DNA from 3 places in the Mucilaginibacter sp. P25 genome. Region 1 is predicted to be linked to each of the others. Evidence: riboswitches for the same ligand, from Rfam matches in the RefSeq annotation. Region 1 holds a riboswitch; each other region holds the start of a gene.

Region 1 (6,909 bases):
ATTAGCGATCAGATTTTGCAAATTGATTTTTCCTATCACAAATTTATAACTACCTGAATAGTAGCGCTCATTGATGTGCTCAAAATTCAGCGCTTCAACCAGTTCCTCGTCATCATAACGCAGGTAAATGGTTAATTCAATGTTATTGGTAAAATTAAGGTCTGTTTTTTCTTTAGCTTTTTTGTATTCATACTGGTAGTTATAGCGCAACGCGGCAATATCCGACAGTACAGCCGAACCGGTAGGGTGACCGCCCGCGCCTTTTCCGAAAAAGAATTGCTGATCGGCAAAGGCGGCTTGTACGGTTACGCCGTTATATTCATACTCAACGTTGTATAAAAACTCTTTGTCGTTTACAAACTTAGGTAATACAAACAGGGCAACGTTGCGGTCGTCAAGTTCTTTGGCTACCGGCACCAGTTTAATTTTGAGGTTCTTTTCGCGGGCATATTGCAAATCGGCAGCTGCAAGGTTCTGAATACCCAGGTTAAATACCTCATCGGGCTGTACAACTACACCATAAGCATGCGCTGCGGCAATAACCAGCTTGTATTTGGCGTCAAAACCACCAACATCACTGGTTGGGTCGGTTTCGGCAAAACCCAGGTCCTGGGCTTGTTTCAATGCGCTATCATAATCGAGCCCTTCAATAAAGCCTTTTGAAAGGATATAGTTTGATGAACCATTGAAAATACCGCTGATGGAATGCAGTAGTTCATTATCATAATACTCTTCCAAATTGCGGATAATAGGGATACTACCGCAAACAGCGCCTTCATATAATAATGATGTGCCGTATTGATGCTGGATTTCGATTAGTTCGTCCAGATGCAGGGCGATCATTTTTTTACTGGCAGATACTACGTTTTTTCCAGATTTTAAAGCCCTTGAAACAATTTCAAAAGCAGCTTCGGTATCATTGATCAGTTCAACAATGGTATTGATCTCCGGGTTATTAAGCAGTTCTTCTTTGTCGGTAGTAAATAAATGTGCCGGTAAAGAACGTTTTTTATTAGGGTCTTTAATAGCAAATTTTACTATCTCGATATTTAAATGCTTTGTTTTGATGATATCATATAACCCCTGGCCAACAACTCCAAATCCGAAGAGGCCGATATTTAACTTTTTACTCATTACGCTGTACGTTGCAGTTCTATAATTTTTCCTTTCACATCGGTTTTAAAAAATGATGTGAATATTTTTGTTAATGCTTCTGTTTCAATTAAAAACCCATCGTGCCCATAAAACGAATCCAGCTCGGAAAAGGCAGCTTTTGGGATATGCCTGAACAGGTATTGCTGTTCTTCAACAGGGAACAAAACATCCGACGAGATGCCAATAACTAATGTTTTTGCCTTGATGAGACTTAACGCTTTATCTACACCGTGACGGCCCCGGCCCACATTGTGTGAGTCCATCACTTTGGTCAGGTACCAATAACTATAGGCGTTAAAGCGGTTCACCAGCTTTTGCCCCTGGTAATTTTGGTACGATGAAGAACGGAAATTGTCCTGCACATCGTCGGCTTCTTCCTGTTGGGTAATGCCGTAAGTTTTATAAGTACGATAACTTAAAAGCGCGATACTGCGCGCAGCTTTTAAGCCTTTCTGACCGCCTTCGGGCGTATTGCTGTAAAAGGTGCGGTCGGTTGTGATAGCTAAACGCTGCGACTCGTTAAAGGCGATGCCCCATGGCGAGTGCTTGGCGTTGGTAGCTATCAGGATCAGATTTTTGATCCGCTCTGGCTCAATAATAGCCCATTCCATAGCCTGTTGGCCACCTAACGAACCTCCAATTAATACACTGATATTATTGATGTTTAAATGCTGGGCAAGCAACTGGTGCGCTTTAACCATATCCCTTGTAGTAAACTGGGGATATGAAAGATAATATGGCTGGCCGGTAACCGGGTTAATGCTCAACGGACTTGTAGTGCCGTAAGGAGAACCCAAAATATTGGCGCAAACTATAAAATGCTCTTCCGGGTTAAAAAAATAACCCTCGCCAATAAGCCCTTTCCACCAGTCAAATACATCGCTGTTGGCAGTAAGCGCATGGCAAACCCAAACAACATTATTTTTCTCCTTATTTAACCGGCCATAAGTGTGAAAACCTATTTCTAAACCTTCAATTGTACGGCCCGATTCAAATTCAAAAGTATTAGTGTATTTAAATATCTCTGCGTTCATTCTGTTGTTTTGTTATTTCAGGTGCAACCGGTATTTCCGGCTGCAACCTGCAATAACGTTTACTATATCACTTAAAAAAACTATACATTATTAAACTAACTCACCCTCACCTTGCTTGATTTTTGCAAAAGCCTGCTCAAAATCAGCTTTGATATCGTCAATATGCTCAATACCAACAGCCACTCGCAATGAAGCTGGCGTAACACCGGCCGATAATTGCTCTTCATCAGATAATTGCTGATGTGTTGTTGCTGATGGTTGTATGATGAGCGTTTTTGCATCGCCCACATTGGCTAAATGACTAACCAGTTTCAGGTTGTTGATCAATCTGCTAGCCTGCTCTTTACTCCCCTTAATCTCGAATGACAATACGCCACCGAAACCATTCTTTAAATATTTTTTAGCCAGCTCATGATATGGCGATGATTCCAGTCCCGGGTAATTTACACTTGCCACCTGTGGGTGCTGCTCCAGCCATTTGGCCAGTTGCAGGGCATTATCAACGTGACGTTGCACACGCAGAGAAAGTGTTTCAAGTCCCTGGATATTCAACCATGAATTGAACGGAGCTTGCGACGGGCCGAAATCCCTTAATCCCTCAACACGGGCGCGGATAATAAACTGGATATTGCCAAACGGGCCTCCAATGCCAAATACATCGTTAAATATCAACCCGTGGTACCCCTCAGATGGTTCAGTGAATTGCGGAAACTTACCGTTACCCCAATTGTAATTGCCTGCATCAATAATGACGCCGCCAATACTGGTACCATGTCCGCCAATCCATTTGGTTGTTGACTCAACAACCACATCAGCGCCATGTTCAATAGGGCGGAAGAGGTAACCACCGGCACCGAAAGTATTATCAACAATTAATGGCAGGTCATGTCTTTTGGCAACTTCGCTCACCTTTTCAAAATCGGCAATGGTAAAGCCCGGGTTACCAATGGTTTCCAGGAAAATGGCCTTTGTTTTATCATCAATAAGCGCCTCGATACTGGCCGCAGTATCATCTTTGGCAAAGCGTACTTCGATACCCAGGCGTTTGAAAGCTACTTTAAACTGATTGTAAGTACCGCCATATAGGAAAGGTGAAGTAACAAAGTTATCGCCAACCTGTAAAATATTATTAAGGGCAAGGAATTGGGATGCCTGGCCAGAGGCTGTTGCCAGCGCAGCTACACCGCCCTCTAACGCCGCGATGCGTTTTTCAAACACATCGGTAGTAGGGTTCATAATGCGGGTATAGATATTACCAAACTCCTTTAATGCAAATAAATTTGCGCCATGTTCGGCGCTGTTGAATACGTATGAAGTAGTTTGATAAATGGGCACAGCGCGTGAACCTGTTGTTGGATCAACTTCCTGGCCGGCATGCAATTGTAAGGTTTCGAATTTTAAGGCAGACATAGTTGTAATTTTTTAATGTGTTTAATTTAGATTTTGAATGTTTAGATGAATTTGGAAAGCCGGTTTAAAAACAACCGGTTTAAAAACACGCTTTTTTCAGAGAATGAAAAACAGGAGCTTGCTAAGCATCAACAGCAGCAACACATACAAATACAGCCAATAGGGGAGCTAATACGTTGTATGTTACCGTTTGCGGTGTAAAAAGTGTTGCGTTGCGTAAATTTAATTAAACTTTTCATGGTTATAAATTTATATTCCCCGGTGTTATTTGCCGGGACAGGAATTGGCACCTTCTTCAACATTGAAGGGTTGCCAGCGGGTCATTGAGCCTGATCTCTCGCCGCTTCTTTATAAATCAACACCCGAACTATGTGCGGAGGATTGATCGACGTTGGTATCACTACCAAATAATGTTGCGAATATAAGGGATTGTGAGGTAATATACCAAATTTTATTTCTTTTTAAGGTTAAACGTAAAAGGCCAAAGGCAAAAGGTTCATTCGAGAACAATTTTAAGCTTAGACAAATGCAGCTACCTTTCGCCTTTAACCTTTATCCTTTTACCTTATTTACCTTAAAAGGCCTAAGCAAGGGCCTGCTCCATATCAGCTATTAAATCATCGATATGCTCCAATCCAACGGAAACCCTTAGCAGGTTTCGTGGTGTTTTGGTATCCGGCCCTTCAACAGTAGCGCGGTGTTCTATTAGGCTTTCAACACCACCAAGGCTGGTAGCTTTGATGAACAATTTAAGCTTATTAATAATGTTATGCGTGTCATTCTCATCGCCTTTAATAGTAAAGGATAACATACCGCCAAAAGCCAGCATCTGATCTTTAGCTATATCATGCTGTGGATGCGATGGTAAACCGGGATACATTACCTGTTCAACATGAGGGTGCTGTTCAAGATATTCGGCAAGTAATTGAGCGTTTTGTACATGGCCCTTTACGCGATATGGCAGGGTTTTGATGCTGCGTACCAGGTAATAACAATCCATAGGCGAGGGGATAGCGCCGCCCATTTCCTGCACCTGGCGAATTTTTATCCACCAATCGTTGTTCTCTGCAGTAATCAAAACGCCGCCCATCAGGTCGCTGTGTCCGCCAAAATATTTAGTGGCTGAGTGCATAACCATATCCGCGCCCAGCTCAATTGGTCGCTGGCACATAGGGGTGGCAAATGTATTATCGCACAAAACTTTAATGCCTTTTGCTTTGGCAATAGCAACCACCCTTTTAATATCGGTTATTTTAAGCAGGGGGTTCGATGGTGTTTCTATCCAGATCAAACCTGTTTCGGGCTTGATGTGCTGTTGTAAAACCCCGGTATCGTTTACATCAATAAAATCGAAGGTAAGGATGCCGGCAAAAAGGGTTTTAAGCTGATTACGTAAGCCATGATACATATCATCAGGAGCGATAATGTGCGTGCCAGGCTCCAATGATTGAAATACCGACATCCCGGCCGCATTACCTGATGAAAAGGAAGCTGCTTCAACACCTCCCTCTAACTTGGCCAGCACATGCTCCAATGCGTGACGATTGGGGTTCGATGAGCGACTGTAAATATAACCTGCCGGAAAACCGCCATCCTCACCGCGCTCAAACGTGGTTGACATAATAATGGGTTGTATAACGGCCCTTGTTGCTTCATCAACATGGTTACCGGCGTGTATGGCTATAGTTTCAATTTTCATGGCATAATGTGTTATCGCCCAAAATAAACAAGAATATTTGTTATTAGCTGTAGCGTTTTTATATTTTTTGCCGAATAGGTTTAAAAGCCAAACCGCATGAAAAAGTGCCTTATCTTCCTGTTTGTTATTATTGGGCTATCTGCCTGTAAAAAAGATGCTAATGATACCGCTTATGACAAAAGCTATAAAGCATGGCAAAACTTTAAGGCCGAAAGCAAAAATTCATACACTTATACTGTTAACGCCGGTTCAGTTTTCGGTTATGGTTCTGAAACGGAGATTACTGTTCAAAATGGGGTTGTTACAGCGAGGGATTTTTTATCGTATGTTTTGGAATATAAAACTGCAAATATACCCCCTGTTAAAACTATCAGGGAACAATGGCATGAGGATAAAACTTCGTTAAAACAGCACAGTTCAGGTGCTGCATCAATAACCCTCGACCAAGTTTACCAGAAAGCAAAGAACGAATGGCTATCTGCAGATAAGAAAAAGAATACCATTTATTTTGAAACCAATAATAATGGCATGATATCAAGAGCCAGTTATGTACCTAATGGTTGCCAGGATGATTGCGCGATAGGCATCTCCATAAGCGAGATCAAGGCTCTGTAACTTTAATGTAATTTACCGTGAAATTTGGCCGATATGTGTCATAACGCATATTACTTTTGTGCTTTTTAGTACCTTTGACCAAATTTTTAATTGATGCATAATTCAGATAATTTACAGTTTTTACTTAACGATCCGAATTTATCTGCTGATTTAAAGCATATTGCTCAAAAAGTTCTTGACAAACAACGCATCACTTTTGATGAAGGCGTTTTGCTTTATGAGCAGGGCGAACTTGGCTATCTTGGCACTTTGGCTAATTACATCCGCGAGGAACGCCACGGCGATAAAACTTATTTCAACCGTAATTTTCATATTGAGCCCACCAACCTTTGCGTTTACGACTGCAAATTTTGTTCATACTCGCGACTGCTGAAACAAAAGGCGGAAGGGTGGGAGTACACCATGGATGAAATGTTCAACATGGTTACCAAATATGATGGCGAACCGGTTACCGAGGTTCACATTGTAGGTGGTGTGCTGCCGCAATATGATGTGCCTTTTTACCAGGAACTTTTCGCCCGCATCCGCGCGCATCGCCCGGAATTGCATATTAAGGCATTAACCCCGGTTGAATATCACTACATCTTTAAAAAAGCCAAAATTGATTACGCCACAGGCATGCGCCTGATGCAGGAAGCAGGCCTGGATTCAATCCCCGGCGGTGGCGCTGAAATTTTTGATCCCGAAATAAGGGACCAGATCTCGAAAGATAAATGTACTGCCGATCAGTGGTTGGCTATTCATGAAGAATGGCACAAGCTTGGCGGCCGTTCAAACGCTACCATGCTTTACGGGCATATTGAAGCATATAAACACCGTGTCGACCACATGGAGCGTTTACGCCAGTTGCAGGACAAAACAGGCGGTTTCCAGACATTCATTCCGCTTAAGTTCCGTAATAAGGATAACCAGATGTCGCACGTGCCCGAGGTTTCAGTGATTGAAGACTTGCGAAACTACGCCGTAGCCCGCATCTACCTGGATAACTTTGATCAT
Region 2 (6,909 bases), 2.9 Mb from region 1:
AAAACTTACTGATCTTGATATAGCCGGTGTTAGCATCGGCCATATAGACGGCATCAACGCTGCTTAGGTCAACATGTCCCCGTTTAACCATAAGTATTTTTAAATCTTTGCTCAGCGGAGGCACAACACTCAGTTTTATTTCTGCATCCTTTTCACCCCTGAAAACACCATTTATCCGGGAGGCTGTTAGCTTGCTCCCCGAAAATTTTTTATCGTCAACATTGATCACCTTACTGCCCACCAGTAAGCCTGCTTTTTCGGCCGGACCGCCGGCATAAACCTGCGTAATGATCAGCGTATCACGCAGTAACTGGTATTCGATACCAATACCGTTAAAACCACCGTCTAACCGTTCATTAATGGATTGCGCCTGCTGCTGCGGTAAATAAAGCGAATGCGGATCAAGGTTTTGAAGCAGGTTATTTACCGATACACCTTCAATACTATCGATATTAACGCTGTCAACATAGTTGCGGTCAACCAGTTGCAGCACCTTTGCTATTTTACTATTACTCACAAAGGAGAAGCCAAGGTTACGCGCGGCAAAATCCTTGTTAAGCACCTGGCCTATCATCACCCCTACCAGCAGCAGGATTATTGTCCGGAAAATTACACCCGCGGTCCTCTTCATAACTTATTACACACAAAGTTAACAATTGCAGGGTCAATAATTTTTACCCGCACCCTTGCATTTGATGATTTTTACCGAATTTTGTTATAAATTATTTGAAAATAAGCAATGGAAACCACTACCGAAAGGGAATCGCACTACAAAAACCTCGAAAAACAGACCGTAAGGGAAATTTTAGAAAACATTAATAACGAGGATAAAACGGTTCCGCTGGCAGTGGAAAAGGCATTGCCACAGATAGAAGCCCTGGCAACTATCACCGCAGAAAGGATGAAAAACGGCGGACGTTTATTTTACATAGGCGCCGGCACCAGTGGCCGTTTAGGCGTGGTTGATGCATCAGAATGCCCGCCGACATTCGGCGTTCCGTTTGATATGGTGGTGGGCTTGATAGCAGGCGGCGATGGCGCGATCCGCAAAGCTGTTGAATTTGCTGAAGACGATGCTATACAGGCCTGGAAAGATCTGGAAGCTTTCGACATTAATGATAAAGACGTAGTTGTTGGCATAGCCGCTTCGGGCACTACACCGTATGTGATCGGCGGCTTAAAAACGGCTAATGAGCATAATTTAGTTACCGGCTGTATTGTTTGTAACAGCGGCAGCCCGGTAGCGGCTGTGGCGCAGTACCCGGTTGAAGTAGTAACAGGCCCTGAGTTTTTAACCGGGTCGACCCGCATGAAGGCCGGTACCGCACAAAAATTAGTTTTAAATATGCTGAGCACAAGTGTCATGATCCAGCTTGGCCGTGTAAAAGGGAACAGAATGGTTGACATGCAGTTAAGCAACCACAAATTGGTGAACAGGGGCACCCGCATGGTAATGGACGAGAACCGGGCTGAACGAAGAGGAAGCAGCCGGGTTACTGAAACAATACGGCAGCGTACGAAGCGCTGTTGATCATTATTTAAAAAATAAACTGAAATTGAAGATGTGTTGATTTGGAAATTTGAAGATGCTTGTATTCGATAAATTCTCAAATTCAAAAAATTCGGGTTCAGACAATTTGAAATCAAAAACATGCACGATATTGAACCATATTACCGCTGGAGAGACGATTACGTGGCATCGGAAGATGAGTTTTCGCCTTTTTATGCGACAGAATACAGCGAATTTGAATTTGACAAGCAGGTATACAATTACCTGCTGCACCCGCAATGGGACTCATTCGGCTCCAATACCCTTTATTTAAAAGTGCTTTTTGCCGATTATGATAAAGGCTACACAATTATTGAGCTGATAGGTGAATGGAATGATGCCATCAATAACGACATTATGATGCTGAAGCGTGAGCTGCTCGACCTGATGATAGATAATGGCATCACTCATTTTATCCTGATCGGCGAAAACGTACTCAACTTTCATTCAAGCGATGATTGCTATTACGAAGAGTGGTTCCAGGATGTAGAGGACGGCTGGATAGCAGGCATCAACTTCCGCGAACACGTGATAGACGAATTTAAACACAGCAATATCGACTATTACATCAATTTTGGCGGCGAACTCGATAGCATTGGCTGGCGTACCCTGAAACCCATACAGGTTTTCAAAAAAGTGGAGGAGCAGTTGATGAGGAGATTGAATTGAGAATCAAGATTCAAGAAGTCAAGAGCCAGGAAAGCGCCAACAGGTAGCCAGACTTCTTCTTGCCTCTTGACTCTAATAGTCTTGCACCTTTCTTCATGCTGCATTCACCTTTTATTTATATATTCGTACTATAATTTTTAACACAAAATGGAATTTAAAGATCCCGAATACGTTTATAAAAACGTAATACAATTAAATGAACAGGATGCATCCCGCAAATTCATAGCTAATGTATTTATGTGGATGTTTGTCGCACTGGGCCTTTCGGCTTTATGCGCGTTCATATTTTCAGGCAACCAGGCATTATATGAAATGCTTAGGGACCCGGCAACAGGTGGCAATACTGGCTTAGGTACTATTGTAATGTTTGCACCGCTCGCTTTCGTACTAATTATATCATTTGGCTTTAACCGTTTATCATACGGTGTTGCAGCATTGCTATTCATTGCATTTTCTGCAGTTATGGGCATTAGCTTAAGCTATATACTAAGAGTATTTACAGAAAGTTCGGTACTTGGCGTATTTATTACAACCTCAGTTGTTTTCGGTATAATGGCTGTAGCCGGGTATACCACCAACACAGATCTGACCAAATTTGGATCGATTATGATGATGGGGCTCATTGGTATTATTGTGGCATCATTATTTAATATGTTTATGCATAGCTCCCAGTTAGAATACATCATTAGCTATGTTGGCATCGCCGTATTTGTTGGACTAACAGCTTACGACGTTCAAAAACTAAAACGCATAGGAGCCGGTCTTGAATATGGCACGTCATCAACAAGCAAAATGGCCCTTTTAGGCGGTTTAACTTTGTATCTTGATTTTATCAACCTTTTCCTGATGATCCTCCGTTTATTCGGCAGAAGAAGATAATCTCATTAAGAAATTCAATCATAAAGCTGCCTCCGCAAAAGGCGGCTTTTTTTGTTTAACAATGTGGCTTAGCTATGATATTTAGCGTACGTTATACACTTGCAAATGATAACTTTATTGCGCAACTTTGCAGTGCTTATGGAGAAAGACGGAGGGATTAGACCCTGCGATGTCTTAGCAACCTGTGCTTCACAAGGTGCTACATTCTACCAGGCGGCAATTACGCGCCCGGACAGATAAGCGAAAGTCATAACAACACCCGACTTTTCGAGATAAGCTGTATTTAGATTTGAGATATTAGACGTGAGATTTGAGATAGCATCTGCTTTTTCCAATTGCCTGTTTAGTGTCTTTTTATCAGATATATGGGATTAAAGATTTAAGGATCTGGCAAAGACTTTTTGCCAAGGTCTCACATCTTATATCTCATATCTCACATCTCAAAAAATGGACATTAGAAAAGAATTACAGAAACGCATCCTGGTGATTGACGGAGCAATGGGTACCATGATTCAAAGGTACCAGCTCACGGAGAAGGATTTTCGTGGCGAGCGTTTTCGCGATCATCATAGCGACCTGCAGGGCAATAACGACCTGCTCAATATCACGCGCCCTGATATTATCAAAGCCATCCATGCCGAATACCTGGATGCCGGTGCGGATATCATTGAAACTAACACTTTCAGCACACAGGTAATTTCCCTTGCCGATTATCACCTGGAAGAACTGGCTTATGAACTAAGCTACGAGGGTGCACGCATTGCCCGCGAAGTAGCCGACGAATATACCCGGCGCACCCCCGAAAAGCCGCGCTTTGTTGCCGGTGCCATCGGGCCAACCAACCGTACTGCTTCCTTATCGCCAGACGTTAACGACCCCGGATATCGCGCCGTTACCTTTGATGATCTGGCCGAGGCCTACTATGACCAGGTACGCGGTTTGGTTGACGGTGGTTCGCACCTGTTATTGGTTGAAACCATATTTGATACCCTGAATGCAAAAGCAGCCCTGTTTGCCATAAAACGTTATGAGCAGGAGTGTAAAGCTGCAGGCAAGGATTTTCCTGCTTTCAGGAATTCGGGCGGGATCATGATCTCAGGAACCATTACCGATGCTTCAGGCCGTACCCTTTCAGGGCAAACTGTCGAAGCTTTCTGGAACTCGATAAGCCATGCCAACCTGCTATCAGTAGGCCTAAACTGCGCTTTGGGTGCGCGGGAAATGCGTCCGCACCTTGCCGAGCTTTCTGAAAAGGCAGGTGTATTTATTTCGGCCTATCCAAACGCCGGCTTACCCAACGAGTTTGGTCAATACGATGAAACTCCGCATGAAACCGCTCATCAGGTTGACGATTTTATCAAAGCCGGCCTGGTTAATATAGTTGGTGGGTGCTGCGGTACCACGCCCGAGCATATTAAATGTATTGCCGATAAGGCTGCCAAATATCCGCCCCGCCCCATTCCGGAAATTGAGCCGGACATGCGCCTGAGCGGTTTGGAATCCGTTACCATAAAACCCGAAAGCATTTTTGTTAATGTGGGTGAGCGTACCAATATCACCGGTTCACCAAAGTTTTCCAAATTGATCCTCGCCGAAGATTATGAGGCAGCTCTAAGTGTTGCTCTGCAACAGGTAGAAGGCGGCGCGCAGGTCATCGATATTAACATGGATGAGGGCATGATTGATTCGGAGGCTGTGATGGTAAAATTCCTGAACCTGGTTGCTTCTGAACCGGATATTGCCAAACTGCCTATTATGATCGACTCATCCAAATGGACGGTGATTGAGGCTGGTTTAAAATGCGTACAGGGAAAAGGTATCGTGAACTCTATCTCCCTTAAAGAGGGCGAAGAAAAATTTAAGGAACAGGCCCGGAAAATCTTAAGCTATGGCGCTGCTACCGTTGTAATGGCCTTTGACGAAACCGGTCAGGCCGATTCACTGGAGCGCCGGATCGAGATCTGTAAACGGTCATACGATATACTGGTGAACGAAGTAGGATTCCCCCGCAGGATATTATTTTCGACCCAAACATCTTAACAGTTGCTACCGGCCTGGAAGAACATAATAATTACGCGGTTGATTTTATTGAAGCTACCCGCTGGATCAAGCAAAACCTGCCGCACGCTAAAGTGAGCGGCGGTGTGAGTAATATTTCATTCTCGTTCAGGGGTAATAATACCGTGCGCGAGGCTATGCACTCGGCTTTCCTGTACCATGCTATTAAAGCGGGTATGGATATGGGTATTGTAAATGCCGGGATGCTGGAGGTTTACGAGGAAATTCCGAAAAACCTTTTGGAGCTTGTAGAAGATGTACTCCTTAACCGCCGCCCGGATGCTACCGAGCGCCTGGTTGAGTTTGCCGACACCATCAAAAGTAAAGGCAAAGAAGTAGTACGCGACGAAGAATGGCGCAAAGGCACCGTTCAGGAGCGCCTCTCCCACTCGCTGGTAAAAGGCATTGTTGAATACCTTGACGACGATGTGGAGGAAGCCCGCCAGGCCTACAGCAAACCCCTTGAGGTTATTGAAGGTCCGTTGATGGACGGTATGAATATCGTAGGCGACTTGTTCGGTGCCGGTAAAATGTTTTTACCACAAGTGGTAAAATCAGCCCGTGTAATGAAAAAGGCTGTGGCTTACCTACTGCCTTTTATTGAGGAAGAAAAAAGAACAACGTAAATGCCGATCAGCGCGCCAACGCCGGCAAGGTGTTAATGGCCACCGTAAAAGGCGATGTACATGATATCGGCAAAAATATAGTTGGCGTAGTGCTGGCTTGTAACAACTTTGAGGTGATTGACCTTGGGGTGATGGTGCCCGCGCAACGCATTATTGAAGAGGCTAAAAAGCAAAACGTTGATATCATTGGGTTAAGTGGTTTAATCACCCCATCGCTTGATGAAATGGTGCACTTTGCCAAGGAAATGGAACGCGAAGGTTTTACCATTCCGCTAATCATTGGTGGTGCTACAACGTCGCGCATTCACGCTGCCGTAAAAGTAGCGCCGCAATACTCCGGGGCTGCCATTCACGTTTTGGATGCTTCGCGCAGCGTTACCGTTTGCAGCAATCTAATGAGCAAGGACAACCGGGATGCCTATATCCAGGGCATTAAGGATGAATATGCCAAAGCCCGCGAGGCACATGCCAACAAAAAATCGGACAAGCGTTTTGTAACTATCGAAGAAGCCCGTGCCGGTAAATTCCAGATTAGCCTGGATGGCGATGTGGCGCCGAAACCCGCGTTTACAGGCACCAAAGTATTTGAGAATTTCCCGCTGGAAGAGTTGCTGCCTTATATCGACTGGACGCCGTTTTTCCATACCTGGGAACTTCGCGGCAGCTATCCGAAGATCTTTGACGATAAGTTTGTAGGCGTTGAAGCCAAAAAACTATTTGATGATGCGCAGGTATTGATGAAACGTATTGTTGACCAGAAACTGTTCACCGCAAAAGGTGTAATTGGCTTCTGGCCGGCCAATGCCGTAGGTGATGATATTGAATTATATACCGATGAAAATCGCACAACAGTTTTAAATCGCATCCATACCTTACGCCAGCAGGCCGAAAAGGTGAAGAATGATCCGTATTATGCCTTGTCAGATTTTATCGCACCAAAAGAAAGCGGTGTGCCTGATTATTTCGGCGGCTTTGCGGTAACAACCGGTTTAGGTTGTGATGAATTGGTTGCTGAGTTTGAGGCCGACCATGACGACTATAACAGCATTATGGCCAAAGCCCTTGCCGACCGCCTTGCCGAAGCTTTTGCCGAAAAAATGCACGAACTGGTACGTAAGGAATACTGGG
Region 3 (6,909 bases), 1.4 Mb from region 1:
AAAAAAGGTGGGAAACGAGTATAAATACTTCTACTATTTCGCAGCTGCACAAAAAATAGGGGTGGCAACAGCAAATGATCCGACGGGGCCATTTACCGATTCGGGCAAGCCTTTGGTGGCACAATTGCCTGAAGGTGTTAAAGGCGGACAGCAGATTGATGCTGATGTTTTTGCCGATCCGCAAACAGGCAAAAACTATTTGTACTGGGGAAATGGTTATATGGCTGTAGCCGAGTTAAACGATGATATGATTTCGTTAAAGCCAGGCACCACCAAAATCCTTACACCTTACGCTCATTATAACGAAGGCACCTATGTGTTTTACCGCAACGGTACGTACTACTTCATGTGGTCTGAAAATGATACCAGGAGCCCTAATTATAGCGTGCATTATGGCACTTCTAAATCTCCATTGGGGCCAATCGAGATTCCTCAGCAAAATACGGTTATTGCCAAAAATGCTGCTAAAGGCGTTTACGGAACCGGCCATAACTCAGTTATCCAGATCCCGGGTACAGATGAATGGTATATTGTTTATCACCGGTTCAATTATCCTAAAGGCATTACCATGGGCGATGCCGCAGGCTACAACCGCGAGGTTTGTATTGATAAAATGGAATTTGACGATAAAGGGTTGATTAAACAGGTTACGCCTACACATGAAGGCATTAAACCTGTACATGTGAAAAAGTAAACGCGGGTTATTGAATGATAATATGGCTGCCATGTGAACGAGTTGAAGGTTCACATGGCAGCTTTTGTTTTATATAAAATCTATGCAAATTAGTTAAACAGATATTGCCTTTAAGCTTTATGCCTTCCGCTTTAAGCTACTAAAAATATGTTCCGTTTTTTACAATTTGGGAACTTCGTTGTATCCTATATTTGTAATCATGGTTTTCAAAGAGCTGCTTCCGGAGCCAAGGCTACAGCCTTACATTAAGTGCTTCTATCTGTATGAATCAGATTCGGACAGAAGCTATGATGATATCGTGTTTCCGAGCGGTACCATGGAGGTGATTTTTAACCTCGGTGCCGGAAACTGGAAATCAAAAAAAGACGATACATTTTTCACCACTCCTCCGGTTGAACTTTGGGGACAGATCACAAAACCTTTGGCAATACAATCTGTAGGGCGAAATATTATGCTGGGTTTCCGGTTTTATCCGCATTCGGCTGCTTATTTCTTTGATGAAAAGGTATCAGAATTTAATAATGAAATTGTTGATGCCACGCATGTATTCGGCCCTAAATTAAGAACGCTTTATTTGAGGTTATTGGAAACTGCCGACCTGAACGCTAAGGTAGCCATGATTGAAGATTATTTGCGGAGCCGTTTATCGGCAACCGAAAAAAGCATTCGAAGATCAAATTTATCGGGGATATTGTCAGCAGTCTTAAAAAGAATTACAGCGACGATAATATCCTGTCCATTTCCAGTCGTTATAACATTTCCTCACGGCACTTGAACACCCTTTTTTCGCAGTATACGGGTTTACCGCCAAAATTATTTTATAAAATAAACCGCTTTCAGCATAGCCTTAACCTGGTTAGCGCTAATGAAGAAAAGCTGACCAACGTAGCCTACAGCGCCGGTTATTTTGATCAGGCTCATTTTATAAAAGAGTTTAAGCTTTTTACGGGTTTTACGCCCAATTCCTTTGCCGCTCAGGCTTCGCCTATAAATCAGGCGTTAGCGGGCAGTTAATACTCTTCCGTTTTATACAATTTTGGGCTATTCGAGCCACATAGTTTTGCTGATATAAAAAAAACAACAAAATGAAATCAGCAAAAACACCACAGGAAGTGCACGCAGTACTTGCGGCCGCTTTTAACACCAAAGATGTAAATGTAGTTATGAATGTGTATGATGCCAACGGTATTATTTTTCCGGAACCGGGAAAAGAAGTATCAGGCAGGGCCCAGTTTGAAGAGGCTGTTAAAAGCATTTGCGCTGTGCCCGGAGTAATGGAAATCAAAACAGTTTACTGTCTGCAATCAGGCGATGTAGCGGTCGGCCGATCGGAGTGGAGCATTACCGACAATGGCAAAACACAGATTGCCGCAAAAGGGATAGAGTTAATGAAACAACAATCCGACGGCAGCTGGAAAATTGTCATCGATCATGCATTCGGAGCTGAGGCTAATCTCGTAGCCTGATTTTCTCTATCTGAAACAAAAAATGGCCGGATTTATCCGGCCATTTTTTGTTTCACCTTTCACCTTTCACCTTTCACCTTTCACCTTTCACCTTTCACCTTTCACCTTTCACCTTTCACCTTTCACCTTTCACCTTTCACCTTTCACTAATCTCTTCCGTTTTATACAATTTTTAGAAAAAAGCTCAAGCTAATTTTGAGCATAAAATAAAAACAAGAACATGAAAAATAGATTCAATGAATTTTTAGCCTTGCATCATCAAACCGAACCTTTGCAAATTGGCAATGTATGGAATGCACAAAGCGCCCTGGTTTATGATAAATTAAATTTTAAAGCAATCGGCACATCAAGCGCGGCTGTTGCCAGCTCATTAGGCTTTGCAGATGGCGAAGAGATGAGTTTTGAGGATTATCTTTTTGTTGTTAAACGCATGGCTGCAACAACATCAGCCATGCTAACAGTCGACCTTGAAGGTGGTTATGGCGAAACACCGGAGGCTATCTGCAGTAACATCACCAAACTATATAATATCGGTGTTGTGGGTATCAATATAGAGGATTCGATAGTGGTGAATGGCCAGCGAGGTATTGTTGATGCCGTAGGCTTTGCCACAAAACTTAAACAGATAACTTCATTGTTAAGCGCCACAGGGGTAGAGGTATTTATAAATGTAAGGACCGATTCCTTTCTGCTTGGTTTACCAAACGCACTGGAAGACGCTTTGACCCGTACTAAACTTTACCAGGGTGCAGGTGTGCATGGTTTGTTTTTTCCGTGCATTACCCAAATAGCAGATATTGAAAAAATAACGGCCTTATCGCGCCTCCCGGTTAGCGTAATGTGTATGCCCGGCCTTCCGGATTTTAAAGCGTTGCAAAATGCGGGCATTAAAAGGATTAGCGCAGGCCCATTTTTGAATATGAGCATCTACCGGTCACTGGAAAATTTGATTGAAAAAATAACAACCGAAAATAGCTTTGCAGCCCTTTTTAACGGGACTGCCAGTTAACAGGCGAATAAAAGTGCTAAATAATTAAAAACCTAATTGCCTTGTTTTACCTTATTATAAGGTAGTTTAATAATCTGCAAAATAAGTTTAGGTTAAAGTCCCGGCAGCGAACGTTAGGGACTTTTGTTGTTATGGAATTTATCTTCAAAAAGTTTCAGCTAATCCAATCAGTAAACAAATTGCTGGAAGCAAGCCTGCACAATTTGAATAACTTAATTCATTTTATTGCAATAATTATACAAAGTCTATAGTTTTAATAGAATATGTATATATTTGCGGCATCAAATAGGTTCTTTGAATATTTTATTATCAAGAAAGACTGAGGGAAAGGCCCTGTGATGTCTTAGCAACCTGTAAGCCCATTGTTATAAAGGTGCTAATTCCTGTCTGCCCAAATAGGGTGGAAAAGATAATGTAATAAGCTATTGCCTTGCATAGTGCAGGCAGTACATACTTTCTTTTCTCTCGTCTGTTTTCTTGCTAATAAATTTCACTGGTTGATATCACAATTTTAATGTGTATAGCAATGAATATTAAATATTTACTTATTACCAGCCTGCTTTCTATAACAACATTGTTTGCCGCTGCGCAAACAACAAATGTTGCTAATCCTAATATTGATCGTGGTTATATCGTAAAAACAGGCGATATCGCCCCTGCAGATTTTGAACTTGTATTAAACGACGGTACTAAAACGTCATTAAAGCAATTACGTGGTAAAGTAGTTGTCCTGCAGTTTACTGCAAGCTGGTGCAGCGTTTGCCGCGAGGAAATGCCGCATCTGGAAAAGGAGATCTGGCAGGCTTACAAAGATAAAGGCCTGGTTTTGATAGGTGTTGACCGTGACGAACCGCTTGAAAAAGTACAAGGCTTTCACCAGGTTATGAACATTAATTATCCGCTGGCACTTGATCCGGGGGCTGATATCTTCGGGCGGTTTGCCAACAAAAAGAGCGGCGTAACGCGTAATGTAGTTATCGACCGTGATGGGAAAATGGTTTACCTCACCCGTTTATATGATAAACAGGAATTTGCATCCATGGTAAAAGCTGTCGACGCTTTGGTTAACAATAAAACAGCATCTATCAATTAATAAAATACTGAAGGCAGCCCTGTTTGCTGTCATCAATAAACAAAGAATCTATCCGCACTTATTTAATACCCGTTTTTATGAAAACAAAAACTACCCTCTTACACAAAAATGCTTTCGTTTCGATACGTCAGCTAACCTGTAAATCTATCTATTCAGGTATGCAAAATATGCGTTGCTGCTGTTAGTTCTTTACAGTACGCATGGTATTTAAATGCGGACTTGCTGCAGCTTGTCTTAGCTTAATAATTACCATCCCCTAATCAAATCTTTACAGTTACGATAGGCTTATGAGCCGGGCAAATTATGCCCGCTAGGGCGATAGCCATGTCTTTTGTACCGGTAAAAGCATCAAAAATTAATCTCAATTATTAATTATCATGTTAAAAATTTACAAGCTATTACTGGCAATTATATTGCCTTTTATTCTCGTCCAGACGGTTGCGGGGCAATCCGTTAAAATTAGCGGAGTGGTAACCGCCAAGTCGGACGGCCTACCGTTGCCGGGCGTTAGCGTATCTGTTAAAGGTAAAACCACGGGCGCACAAACCAATGTTGATGGTAAGTTTATCATCAACGCCAATGTTAATGATGTGATCAGGGTTAGCTACATTGGCTTTACAACCCAGGAAATCGCCGTTACGCAAGGTACAACTACCTTAAACGTAGTTTTGGTTGAAGCACCAAATTCGCTGAATGAGGTAGTGATAACGGCCCTCAATATCTCAAAGGATAAAAAATCGCTGGGTTACGCGGTACAAGGGCTTAAATCGAAAGATATCTCTGAAGCTAAAGAAACCAACTTTGTAAACGCGCTGGCGGGTAAAATTGCCGGTGTGCAGGTTACCAACAGCCAGGGCGATATGGGTTCATCGCGGATCGTTATCCGTGGCGAAACTTCTATCTCGGGCAATAACCAACCTTTATTTGTGGTTGATGGTGTTATAGTTGATAACAGCCAGTTTTTAGGGAATAACGGCTCAAGGGATTTTGCTAATGCTATTTCGGATTTAAATTCTGAAGACATTGAATCGGTAAGTGTATTGAAAGGCCCGAATGCAGCTGCGCTTTATGGTTCACGTGCAGCCGCGGGCGTTATCCTCATCCGCACTAAAACAGGCAAAGGGGCAAAAGGATTAGGTGTTACTATAAACTCCAATACCAGCTTTTCAAACGTACAGGTATTGCCCGAATATCAAAATCAATATGGTCAAGGCTCAAATGGGAAATTCAGCTATGTAGATGGTAAAGGCGGCGGCGTTAACGATGGTGTTGACGAAAGCTGGGGCCCTGCTTTGGATGGTTCACTGATTCCACAGTTTTATTCAAATGGGCAGGCCGTACCTTTCGTGGCACACCCCGACAACATAAAAGATTTTTTAAAACCGGTGTAACACTCAATAATGGCATTGCTATTGCGAGCAGTAGCGATAAAAGCGATTTCAGGTTATCCTATAATAACCTGCACCAAACCGGTATTGTACCCAATACCTCACAAGGCCGTAACTCTTTTGCTTTAAACTCAAGCTATCGTGTCAACAATAAATTAACCGTTAATACAATTGTTGATTACAGTAAAGATGATGCTGATAACCTGCCTGGTGCATATGGAAAACGTGCAACCAGCACCATGCTGCAGTTTACCTGGTTTGGCCGCCAGGTTGATATCAACAGGCTTAAAAATTACAAGGATGCCAATGGTAATACCTTTAACTGGAATAATAGTTACTATAGCAACCCATACTGGCTGGCTTATGAAAACACAGTAGGCCAACACAAAAATCACCTGATAGGTAGTATCGAGCTGAATTACAAAATCATTGACGGTCTATCAGCAAACTTCCGTACCGGTACCGATTATTATAATGACCGGCGTAAGATTAAAGTAGCCTACGGCACCAATGGAACACCGTTTGGCTCATACGAAGAGGATGCTTACAGCGTAAACGAAAATAACACCGAAGCCAGGTTGCAATACACTAAAAAGCTGAATAACGATTTTTCGCTTGATGTATTTGGTGGTGGTAACATAGCTGTGAGGACAACCGAAAATAATGATCAGTTGGCTCCGAAACTTGCAGTTGCCGGCTTGTACACGCTGAGCAACTCCCGCGATCCATTGGTCTCTACAAATTACTATGGGAAACTTAAAACCTATAGCTATTTTGGTTCGGCACAGCTTGGTTTCAGAAATTACGCGTTCATCAACTTCACAACCCGTAATGATTGGTCGTCAAGTTTACCGGCAGATGCCTTGTCATATTTCTATCCCTCCGTAAATGGCAGTTTAATATTATCTGAAGCATTAGGCATTAAAAGCGATGTACTTAGTTATGCTAAATTAAGAGGTGGATGGTCAAAAGTAGGTAAGGCGACAGATCCATTTCAATTAATTAACGTTTATACATCTTCAAATCTCTTTGGCTCAAATCCGCAACAGAGTATATCCAATATTGATCTGAACGATCATCTTAAGCCTGAAACCACTACATCGGCAGAGGCCGGTTTTGAATTAGGCTTTTTCCATGATCGCGTACATTTAGATGTAAGTGCTTATAACACCAACAGTATTAACCAGATCCTAACCGTACAGGTAAGTTCATCAACCGGTTTCAGCCAAAAAGTAATAAACGGTGGCCGTCTTAATAAC

The links. A riboswitch is a leader RNA that binds a small molecule or an ion and turns the genes downstream of it on or off. The one in region 1 is predicted to bind S-adenosylmethionine.
Region 2: linked by a shared signal. The riboswitch ahead of metH (methionine synthase) and the one ahead of ACRQ5D_RS23515 (O-acetylhomoserine aminocarboxypropyltransferase/cysteine synthase family protein) in region 1 are both predicted to bind S-adenosylmethionine.
Region 3: linked by a shared signal. The riboswitch ahead of ACRQ5D_RS16580 (TlpA family protein disulfide reductase) and the one ahead of ACRQ5D_RS23515 (O-acetylhomoserine aminocarboxypropyltransferase/cysteine synthase family protein) in region 1 are both predicted to bind S-adenosylmethionine.

Annotation. Positions count from the first base shown of each region.
Region 1 covers NZ_CP193937.1:4,653,966-4,660,874, reverse strand. The annotation lists gene ACRQ5D_RS23525 (homoserine dehydrogenase) at 1-1,134, opposite strand, end outside; gene ACRQ5D_RS23520 (homoserine O-acetyltransferase family protein) at 1,134-2,189, opposite strand; gene ACRQ5D_RS23515 (O-acetylhomoserine aminocarboxypropyltransferase/cysteine synthase family protein) at 2,280-3,599, opposite strand; SAM riboswitch class I at 3,846-3,956, opposite strand; gene ACRQ5D_RS23510 (trans-sulfuration enzyme family protein) at 4,183-5,298, opposite strand; gene ACRQ5D_RS23505 (hypothetical protein) at 5,395-5,913, shown strand; gene mqnE (aminofutalosine synthase MqnE) at 6,007-6,909, shown strand, end outside.
Region 2 covers NZ_CP193937.1:1,787,915-1,794,823, reverse strand. The annotation lists gene ACRQ5D_RS09465 (S41 family peptidase) at 1-631, opposite strand, end outside; partial or broken gene murQ (N-acetylmuramic acid 6-phosphate etherase) at 740-1,571, shown strand; gene ACRQ5D_RS09455 (hypothetical protein) at 1,652-2,218, shown strand; gene ACRQ5D_RS09450 (Bax inhibitor-1/YccA family protein) at 2,366-3,097, shown strand; SAM riboswitch class I at 3,231-3,340, shown strand; partial or broken gene metH (methionine synthase) at 3,545-6,909, shown strand, end outside.
Region 3 covers NZ_CP193937.1:3,258,259-3,265,167, forward strand. The annotation lists gene ACRQ5D_RS16550 (family 43 glycosylhydrolase) at 1-59, shown strand, start outside; gene ACRQ5D_RS16555 (family 43 glycosylhydrolase) at 8-694, shown strand; gene ACRQ5D_RS16560 (DUF6597 domain-containing transcriptional factor) at 894-1,469, shown strand; gene ACRQ5D_RS16565 (helix-turn-helix domain-containing protein) at 1,466-1,708, shown strand; gene ACRQ5D_RS16570 (YybH family protein) at 1,780-2,160, shown strand; gene ACRQ5D_RS16575 (isocitrate lyase/PEP mutase family protein) at 2,381-3,169, shown strand; SAM riboswitch class I at 3,473-3,585, shown strand; gene ACRQ5D_RS16580 (TlpA family protein disulfide reductase) at 3,696-4,262, shown strand; gene ACRQ5D_RS16585 (TonB-dependent receptor plug domain-containing protein) at 4,640-5,653, shown strand; gene ACRQ5D_RS16590 (TonB-dependent receptor domain-containing protein) at 5,890-6,909, shown strand, end outside.